Regions from separate parts of the Streptomyces sp. WAC04114 genome, predicted to be linked through region 2. Evidence: riboswitches for the same ligand, from Rfam matches in the RefSeq annotation. Region 2 holds a riboswitch; each other region holds the start of a gene.

Region 1 (3,267 bases), on a different contig from region 2:
CGCCGTACCTGCCAGATCGCCGCCCCGCCCAGGACCACCACCACGGCGATGCCCGCGACCAGGCCCAGGGACGGGCCGTCGTCCGACGGGGCCTTCTGCTCCGCGGCGGGCTTGTCGGGCTCCGGGGTCCGCTGCTGCGAGACCTGTTCGCCGCAGCCCTTCTCCGGGTAGCCCGCGATCGCGCACAGCAGGGCGTTGGTGTCGTAGCGCAGCGGCTTGGCCACCGCCGCCAGGGCCTCGGCCGTCGTCGCGTCGGGGGAGACCCGGGCGCAGGCCGTGCGCGCGGCGGGCGGGGTCTCGCCCTCGGGGGCGTCCGACGGGGTGCCGAAGTCGAGGACCAGGGCCACCCGCTTGCGGCCGTCCTGCGCGGGCGTCTTCGCGCAGATCGTCGCGAAATCGGCCTTGCCGCGCGGCCGGGCCGCGTTCGCGGAGTCCTCGCTCACCGCGAAGCGGAAGCCCTGGACGTCGCCGTCCGAGGGCCGGGCCAGGGACGGGCCCTGGGTGGCGTAGACCCAGTGACCGCCGTCGCGCTCCCAGAACGACCAGTACCGGTAGCCGGCGGCCTGGGCCTGGCCCGCTCCCGCGCACAGCAGGAGCGAGGCCAGGAGGAGGAGAAGGGCCCTGCGGATCACGGCTGCTGCTTCTTCTTGCGGCCGGTGAACAGGAAGCCGATACCGATGCCGGCGACGAGGCAGACGCCGACGTACCACCAGACGCCGAAGAAGTCCGAGCCGGAGTCCTCCTTCTTCTCGTCCGCGGCCTTGGTCTGCTCCGCCGTCTGCGGGGCCGGGCCCGTGGCGCCCAGCTGCTTCACGAGGTCCGCGCCACCGAAGTCGCGGGGGTTCGTGCCCGTCGCGTGGGCGGCGAAGATCAGCTGGGCGTAGGCGGCCGGACCGCTCTGCGCGGCCCATTCGGCGGAGTTCTTCTCCAGCCACCGCACGGACTTCTCCGCCTGCGCGGTGGCGCCCTGCGCGGCGAGCGCGACGACCGCGTCGGCGGTGTTGCCGTAGTCGGGCTGGGGCTCGGCACCGGCCAGTGCGGACATCAGGTGCCCGTTGTCCTTGGTCAGGGCGGCGGTGAGATAGCCCGCGCCGTTCGCCGCCGCCTGCTGAGGCGTCCCGGCCTTCTCGCAGGTCGTGTCGGACTTCTTGCCGGGCTCGACGACCATGCCCTTGCCCAGGGAGCCGAGCACACCGGCCGCCGTGGCGTCCGCGTTGGCGGCGAGCTCGCCCTTCTTGTCCGGCTGGAACGCGAAGGCGCCGTCGTCGTCCCCGCCGCAGGGCAGGGCGAGCTTCAGCAGCGCGTCGTAGGGAGACTTGCCGTCCTTGACGACCCGGTCCGGCTTCTCGCCCGCGGCGGCGAGCGCGCCCACGACGACCGACGTGGAGTTGGTGTCGCTGGCGCCGCCGGGCGAATAGCCCCAGCCGCCGTCCTTGTTCTGCACCGACTTCAGCCAGCCTATGGCCTTGCCGGTGACGTCGTCGTGCCCGCCGAGCGCGGTGAGGGCCTGCACGGCGGCGGACGTGGCGTTGGTGTCCAGCATGGTCTTGGCGTCGCACGCGGCGGTGGGGTCGGGACGGTACGCGGCGAAGGAGCCGTCCTCGCACTGCTGCCGCGCCAGCCACTCCACGGACTTCTCGGCGGGCTTCACACCCACGGTGTCCTGCGCGAGCAGCGCGAGCGACTGGCGCCAGACGCCGTCGTACTTCGGGTCCGTGCCGCCGTACAGGGCGGACGGGAACGCCTGGGAGGGCGACGGGGACGGGTCGGCGGCGGCCGGGGTGGCGGCGCCGATCACGGCGACGGCGGCCAGGACCGCGGCGCTGCGGCGGACGTTCATGATCGGCGGGTGCCTCTCCCTGTGGGGGAGCCGGGCAGCACGGGGCACCCCCCGGCGGCTCGGCTCCGTATACCTCGACGGTGCCGTGCACCGGCGGACTGCCGGGCACGTGAGCCGGTCACGAACCGTACGGAGCGATCCGGCTCACCGCCCGCGGCGGGCGGTTCACGGTTGCGGGTCAGCGCCGGAATTGCACCGGCTTTCCCCCGTACGGTGTGATGACGACCCGCTCACTGTACCCGCACGTAGGAATCGGGCCGAGGGGGCCGGGGCCCCGCGGTACAGGGCCGCCGGTCCGGCGACGAGGGCGACCGAGGTGGGGCCGTGGAACTCCCGGGTGCCGCGCAGGAGTTGATCCTCTTCGGGGTGTCGACCGGCTAACGTGGGGCTTCCTCGACCACACACTCAGGAGCGTCCATGACCGAGCAGGAGCCGTTCCCCAAGATCGACACCTCGGTGCCGCACTCGGCCCGGATCTGGAACTACTGGCTGGGCGGGAAGGACAACTACGAGGTCGACCGGGTGGCCGGTGACGCGTTCCGTGAGGTCTTCCCCGGGATCGAGACCGGTGCCCGTGCCGCCCGCTACTTCCTCGCCCGCGCCGTGCGCCACCTCGCCGCCGAAGAGGGCATCCGGCAGTTCCTGGACATCGGCACCGGCCTGCCCAATGTGGACAACACCCACCAGATCGCCCAGCGGGTGGCCCCGGAGAGCCGGATCGTCTACGTCGACAACGACCCGCTGGTGCTGGCCCACGCCCGCGCCCTGCTCACCAGCACGCCGGAGGGCGTCACCAACTACGTCGACGCCGACCTGCGCGACCCCGGCGCCATCGTCCGGGAGGCCGGGAAGACACTCGACTTCGACCAGCCCGTCGCCCTCATGCTGATGGGAATCCTGGGCCACATCGAGGACCACGACGAGGCCCGCTCCATCGTGCGACGCCTGGTGGACGCCCTGCCCCCCGGCAGCTACCTCGTGCAGTACGACTCCACCGACACCAGCGAGGAGTACGTCCGGGCCATCCAGCAGTACAACGACGGCGGCTCGATCCCGTACATCCTGCGCAGCCCCGAGCAGATCGCGCGCTACTTCGAGGGCCTGGAGCTGCTCGACCCGGGCGTGGCGTCCTGCTCGCGCTGGCGTCCCGACGCGGCGGCCCTGGGCCTGCCCGCGGAGGTGCACCAGTACGGCGGCGTCGCCCTCAAGCGCTGACCCTCAGGTCTCCTGAAGGACGCGGTGCAGGATGGTCGGAGTCTCGTCCGGCGACTCGGCTTCGACCACCAGCCGGTTCATGGCGTCCCAGTAGCACTCGATCTCGGCCGGCCGGTCGGGGTAGAGGGCGCCGGTGAGCTGCTCCAGGTAGACCACGTCGGGCAACTGCCCGCCGGGCAGCCGCAGAATGGTGATCGGGCCGCCCTCCGCGG
Region 2 (3,267 bases):
AGATGGGCCGCGTCGCCCGCGAGGAAGAGCCGGCCGTGCACCATCGGCTCGACCACGTAGTCGTGCATGTCCAGCACACGCTTCTCGATCAGCCGGCCCTCGGTCAGCGGCGGCGCACCGGCCGCCCCGAGCCGTTCCCGCAGCTCCGACCAGACACGCTCGTGCGGCCAGTTCTCCACGTCGTCGCCCGGCGGGCACTGGAGGTAGTAGCGGGTCACCTCCGGGCTGCGGGGCATCTGGCCGGCGAAGCCGCGACCGTGGCAGCCGAACAGCACGCAGTCGGTGGACGGCGGGGCCTCGGCGAGCAGGGCCAGCCAGCCGATGCCGTAGTCGTGCCGCGCGATCCGGACCCGCTCGGTCGGGAGCGAGGCCCGGCTCACCCCGCGCGCCCCGTCGCAGCCCGCGACGAAATCGCAGTGCACGACCTGGAGTTCGCCGCTCTCGTGGCAGGTGTACGACACCGACGGCCGGTCGCCGTCGACGTCGTGGACGCGTACGTCCCGGACGCCGAAGCGGATCGCGCCGCCCCGGACGTCGGCGTACTCGCGCACCAGGTCCGTCACCAGCAACGGCTGCGGGTAGACGAAGTGGTGGCTGCCCGTCAGCTCGCCGTACGGAAACCTGTACCGCTCCCCGTCGAAGCGGAACTCGCACGCGGTGTGCGGCTCCGCGCGGTCCAGCAGGTTCCGGGCGAGGCCCCGCTTCTCCAGGCCCCGCACGGCCCATTCCTCGATGACCCCGGCCCGGGGCCGCTGTTCGACGAACTCCCGGGTCTCGGTCTCCAGCACCAGGCAGTCCACGGACGCGGCCCGCAGGATGTTGCCGACGGTCAGACCCGCGGGACCGGCGCCCACGACGACGACCGGAAAACGGTGCGGGGCACCGGAGTCGGCGGGCGGAAGGGGGTGGGTCATGCGCACATTATGGAGGCCGTTGTCAGTGGACGGTCACCTCCGCGGACGGCTGCCTCCCTCAGGGCTACTGCACGTCGTGACGAGACAGCCGTGGGATCTCGATCGCCGGGCAGCGGTCCATCACCATCTCCAGGCCCGCCGCACGGGCCCGGTCGTACGCCGCCTCGTCGATGACGCCGAGCTGGAACCAGACGCCCTTCGCGCCCTTGGCGACCGCCTCGTCCGCGACGGCCCCGGCGAGGTCGCTGTTCACGAACACGTCGACGACGTCCACGTCGAAGGGGATGTCCGCCAGGCTCGCGTAGCCCTTCTCCCCGTGCACCGTCTCCGCCTTCGGGTGCACCGGAACCACGCGCTTGCCGAAGCGCTGGAGCACCGCGGCGACGCCGTACGCCGCGCGCCGCTGGTTCGACGACAGGCCCACCACGGCCCAGGTGTCGCCGAGCTCGGTGAGGATCCTGCGGACCGTTGCCTCGTCGCCGTGCACCGGCGGCCTCCAAGGAAGTCGTGGACGAACTGTTCCTTGTGTAACGGCGCCGGGTGTGCGGTGATTCCCCGGCCGGCCTCCGTGATAGCTTGCCGAGGCCAGTCGAACCCATGTACGTGGGTCAGGGAATCCGGTGCGAATCCGGAACTGACGCGCAGCGGTGAGGGGGACGGGCGGGGCCTCGGCCACTGGACTCCCTCGCGGACGTCCGGGAAGGCGCCTCGATCCCGGGTGAACCCGAGTCCGAAGACCTGCTGGCGGCCCCCGCGGCCGCGTGCGGCGGGGGAGCACCGTACGACCGGGCTCCGCGCATGAGCCCTCGACGCCTGAGGACTGGTTCCCGTGCCCCTCGCCCGACCCGCCCGTGCCGCCGCCCTGCTCGCGGCCGGCTCCCTGCTCCTGACCGGCTGCGGCGGCACCGCGTCCACCGACGCCAAGGCCGCCGTCACCCTCACCAACTGCGGGCACGAGGTCCGCGTCCCCGCCCCGCCGCGGCACGCGGTGTCCCTCAACCAGGGCACCACCGAGATCCTGCTCTCCCTGGGCCTGGCCGACCGCCTCGCGGGTACGGCCACCTGGACCGACCCCGTGATGAAGGGGCTGGAGAAGGCCGAGGCGAAGGTGCCGCGCCTCGCCGACGACAACCCGTCCTTCGAACGCGTCCTGGACACCGAGCCCGACTTCGTCGCCGCGTCCTTCGTCTCCACCCTCGGCAAGGGCGGCGTCGCCACCCGCGAGCAGTTCGAGAAGCTCGGCGTCCCCACCTACGTCTCCCCGTCCGACTGCGCCGGCAAGGACAACTCGGGCGGCGGCGACGGCGCCCGCGACAAGGCCCTGGACATCGACACCGTCTACGGCGAAGTGCGCGACCTCGCGACCGTGTTCGGGGTGAGGAAGCGCGGCGACGCCCTCGTGGGCTCCCTCCAGCAGCGCATGAAGAAGGCCACGGCCGGCATCGACGCCTCCGACGTCACCCTCCTCTACTGGTTCGCGAACTCCGAGTCGCCCTACCTGGCGGGCTGTTGCGGCGCGCCCGGCATCATCACCCGGGCCCTCGGCGCGAAGAACGTCTTCGACGACACGCACGAGGAGTGGCCACAGGTCAACTGGGAGACCGTCGCCGACCGCGACCCCGACGTCCTCGTCATCGGCGACCTGACCCGCAAGTCCCAGACCGCCGAGTCCGCCGCGAAGAAGATCGCCTTCCTGGAGTCCAACCCCGTCACCAGGAACATGGACGCCGTCCGGCACAAGCGGTACGTGCTGCTCAGCGGCCAGGCCATGAACCCGACCATCCGCACCGTCGAGGGTGTGGAGCAGGTGGCGGCCGGGCTGCGCCGGTTCGGGCTGGTGAAGTGACCGCCCAGGGGCTGCCGGCCGCCGGGACCGGGCCCCCGCGCCGGGCAGGACTCGCGCTGGGCGCGGCCGGGACCGTCGCGCTCGTCGCCTCCCTCGCCGTGGCCATCACCATCGGTCCCGCCGACATCGGCGTCGGCGACGTGTGGTCCGTCGTGGCCGCCCATCTCGGCCTCGGCAGTTCGGAGCTGACGCCGATCAGGGACGGGATCGTCTGGCAGCTGCGGCTGCCGCGCACCCTGCTCGCGGCCGTGTGCGGGGCCGGACTCGCCGTGTGCGGGGCGGTGATGCAATCCCTGCTGCGCAACCCGCTGGCCGACCCCTTCGTGCTGGGGGTGTCCTCGGGCGCATCCACCGGAGCGGTCCTCGTGGTCGTGCTCGGCGCGGGCGGCGGCGCCATATCGGTGTCCGGGGGCGCGTTCCTCGGCGCCCTGCTGTCGTTCGCTCTGGTGCTGCTGCTCAGCCACACCCTCGGCGGCACCACCGACCGGGTCGTCCTCGCGGGCGTCG
Region 3 (3,267 bases), on a different contig from region 2:
ACATGTGGGTGTGGATCTGGGTGTCCGGGCGGACGCCGGCGGTGGTGAGCCGGAAGGCTTCCGTCGCCCATGCCAGATAGCCGGTGTGATCCGCGGCGCGCAGCGGCAGGGTCTCGCGCAGTGCGGGCTCGTCGACCTGGATCACCGATGTGCCCGCCGTTTCCAGGTCGTTCACCTCGTCGCGGAGGGCGAGGGCGACCTGGCGGGCGGTCTCGCCGAGGGGCTGGTCGTCGCGGACGAAGGACCAGGCGAGCATGGTGACCGGCCCGGTGAGCATGCCCTTGACCGGCTTGTCGGTGAGGGACTGGGCGTACGACGTCCAGCGCACCGTCATCGGCTCGGGGCGGGAGATGTCCCCGGCCAGGATCGGCGGGCGGACGTGACGGGTGCCGTACGACTGGACCCAGCCGTGCTGCGTGGCCAGGTACCCCGTCAGCTGTTCGGCGAAGTACTGGACCATGTCGTTGCGTTCGGGCTCGCCGTGGACGAGGACGTCGATGCCGGTCTTCTCCTGGAAGGAGATGACCTCCTGGATCTCCGCCTTGATGCGCTCCTCGTAGCCGGCGGTGTCGATCCGTCCGGCGCGCAGATCCGCCCGCGCGACGCGCAGTTCGCCGGTCTGCGGGAAGGACCCGATGGTGGTGGTCGGCAGCAGCGGGAGGCCGAGATGGGAGCGCTGGGCCGCGGCGCGTTCGCCGTACGGCTGGGAGCGGCGCGTGTCGGCGTCCGTGACGGCCTCGGCGCTGTTGCGGACGGCCGGGTCGCGGGTGATCGGGGAGCCGGTGCGGGAGGCCAGGTCGGCGCGGTTGGCGGCCAGTTCGGCCGTGATGGCGTCGGTGCCCTGGGCGAGGCCGCGCGCGAGGGTGACGATCTCGGCGGTCTTCTGCCGGGCGAAGGCGAGCCAGCGCAGAATCTGCGGCTCGATGTCCCGTTCCAGGCCCGTGTCGAGGGGCACGTGGAGGAGGGAGCAGGAGGCGGCGACGTCCACCCGGTCGGCGAGGCCCAGCAGGGTGCCGAGGGTGGAGAGGGACTTCGACAGGTCGTTGATCCAGATGTTGCGGCCGTTGACGACACCGGCGACCAGGCGCTTGCCCGGCAGCCCGCCAACGGCGGCGAGCGCGTCGAGGTTGGCCGCGGCCGCCTCGGTGAAGTCCAGGGCGAGTCCCTCGACGGGGGCCTTCGCCAGGACGGGAAGCGCCTCGCCGAGCCGGTCGAAGTACGAGGCGACCAGCAGCTGCGGCCGGTCGGTCAGCGCCCCGAGGTCGCGGTAGGCGCGCTCGACGGCGTTCAGTTCCGCAGGCGTGCGGTCCTGCACGAAGGCGGGCTCGTCCAGCTGGACCCACCCGGCGCCGGCCGCGCGCAGGTCGGCGAGGACCTCGGCGTACACCGGCAGCAGGCGGTCGAGGAGGGTCAGCGGTTCGAAGTCCGCGGGGGCGCCGGGGGCGGGCTTGGCGAGGAGGAGGTAGGTGACGGGGCCGACCAGGACCGGGCGGGCGGTCAGGCCCAGCGCCAGGGCCTCCTTCAGCTCGGCGACCCGCTTCGTCGAGTCGGCCTTGAACACCGTGTCCGGGCCCAACTCGGGCACGAGGTAGTGGTAGTTGGTGTCGAACCACTTGGTCATCTCCAGCGGCGCGACATCCTGGGTGCCACGAGCCATGGCGAAGTAGCCGTCCAGGGCGTCGGCCTCGACGGCGGCGCGGTGGCGCTCGGGGATCGCGCCGACCATGACGGTGGTGTCGAGAACGTGGTCGTAGTACGAGAAGTCGCCGGTCGGCACCTCGTGGATGCCGACGTCGGCGAGCTGCCGCCAGTTGGCGGCGCGCAGGTCGGCGGCGGTGGAGCGGAGGGCGTCGGCGGTGACGCGGCCCTTCCAGTAGCCCTCGATCGCCTTCTTCAGTTCCCGGTTCTGTCCCTGGCGGGGGTAGCCGTACACGGTGGCCCGTGCTGCCGCGGACTTGCTGGTCACGGAGATCTCCTTCGCGAGACGATTCCCTGAGATCCCGGAGACGGGACGAGGACGCGAAGGGGTGACGAACCGGACGGATCCGACCTCGCGCGGCACAGCGCGGTCCTCCGCCTGGTATGTACGCCGACCCGCCCTCGAGGTCACCGAGATCTCCGTGCGCGGAACGGTCCGCGCACGGGCAGTTGGCAGGTCTTCGGACTCGCGGGCACGTCCTCGTCGTTCACCGAGGAGGACACCTACTGGCCGTCGCTTCCCGGGCCCTGTACGTCGGACCCAGTGCGTATGACGGCGGTCGTTCCCGCTCACCGCTGCGGGGCAGTCCCGGATTCCCACCGGGTTCCCTCTTGCGACACCCCGTCTGGCGGACGGGGCGAACCAGCTGCTCCGGCCACCCTACGGGGTGTCGTCCCTCGGTGCGGGGAGCCGTCCAGGATCTGGAAGTGGCACAGAGCACGTCGGAGGAGGAGGGCGGGAACGACGACGAGGGGCGGGAAGCGCCGCACTCGCGCTTCCCGCCCTTCCCAGTCGCGCCGCGCGGGACCCTCACCCCTGCGGCGGTGCGAGCCCCTCAGCCCGCGTCGTACCAGGCCCTCAGCCCTGGTCGTAGGTGTGGAAGCCCCGGCCGGTCTTGCGGCCCAGCAGCCCCGCCTCGACCATCCGCTGGAGCAGCGGGGGAGGGGCGTAGAGGGGTTCCTTGAACTCGTCGTAGAGGGACTCGGCGATGGAGGCGACGGTGTCGAGGCCGATGAGGTCGGCGAGTTTCAGCGGGCCCATGGGGTGGGCGCAGCCGAGCTCCATGCCGGTGTCGATGTCGGTGGCGGTGGCGAAGCCGGACTCGGCCATCCGGATCGCCGACAGCAGATACGGGACGAGGAGCGCGTTGACAACGAAGCCCGCCCGGTCCTGGGAACGGATCACCGTCTTGCCGAGGGCCCGGGTCGCGAAGTCCTCCACTGCGGCCGTCGTCGCGCCCGAGGTGTGCAGCGAGGTCACGACCTCCACCAGGGGCAGCACGGGTACGGGGTTGAAGAAGTGCAGCCCGATCACTCGGTCCGCGCGGCTCGTGGCCATGCCGAGCCGCATGATCGGCAGGGAGGAGGTGTTGGTGGCGAGCACCGCCTCCGGATCCTCGACGATCTTGTCGAGCGCGGCGAAGATCTCGGTCTTGGCGTCGGCGTTCTCGATGACGGCCTCGACGACGAGCTGCCGGTCGGCGAGGTCGTCCAGGCTGCTGGTGAAGACGAGCCGGGCGAGGGCGTCGCCGGCGGCTTCCCGGGGCAGCTTGCCCCGTCGTACAGCAC

What was found. A riboswitch is a leader RNA that binds a small molecule or an ion and turns the genes downstream of it on or off. The one in region 2 is predicted to bind cobalamin.
Region 1: it holds a riboswitch for cobalamin, as region 2 does, so the genes downstream of both, K4G64_RS32990 (prenyltransferase/squalene oxidase repeat-containing protein) here and K4G64_RS29905 (ABC transporter substrate-binding protein) in region 2, are expected to answer to the same signal.
Region 3: it holds a riboswitch for cobalamin, as region 2 does, so the genes downstream of both, metE (5-methyltetrahydropteroyltriglutamate--homocysteine S-methyltransferase) here and K4G64_RS29905 (ABC transporter substrate-binding protein) in region 2, are expected to answer to the same signal.

The regions. Positions count from the first base shown of each region.
Region 1 is NZ_JAIGQA010000191.1:88-3,354, forward strand. It holds gene K4G64_RS32985 (SCO2322 family protein) at 1-632, opposite strand, end outside; gene K4G64_RS32990 (prenyltransferase/squalene oxidase repeat-containing protein) at 629-1,840, opposite strand; cobalamin riboswitch at 1,958-2,087, opposite strand; gene K4G64_RS32995 (SAM-dependent methyltransferase) at 2,258-3,055, shown strand; gene K4G64_RS33000 (helix-turn-helix transcriptional regulator) at 3,059-3,267, opposite strand, start outside.
Region 2 is NZ_JAIGQA010000152.1:16,349-19,615, forward strand. It holds gene K4G64_RS29895 (4-hydroxybenzoate 3-monooxygenase) at 1-914, opposite strand, end outside; gene K4G64_RS29900 (CoA-binding protein) at 979-1,401, opposite strand; cobalamin riboswitch at 1,484-1,675, shown strand; gene K4G64_RS29905 (ABC transporter substrate-binding protein) at 1,744-2,760, shown strand; gene K4G64_RS29910 (iron chelate uptake ABC transporter family permease subunit) at 2,757-3,267, shown strand, end outside.
Region 3 is NZ_JAIGQA010000059.1:13,474-16,740, forward strand. It holds gene metE (5-methyltetrahydropteroyltriglutamate--homocysteine S-methyltransferase) at 1-1,966, opposite strand, end outside; cobalamin riboswitch at 2,147-2,346, opposite strand; gene K4G64_RS17765 (3-hydroxybutyryl-CoA dehydrogenase) at 2,558-3,267, opposite strand, start outside.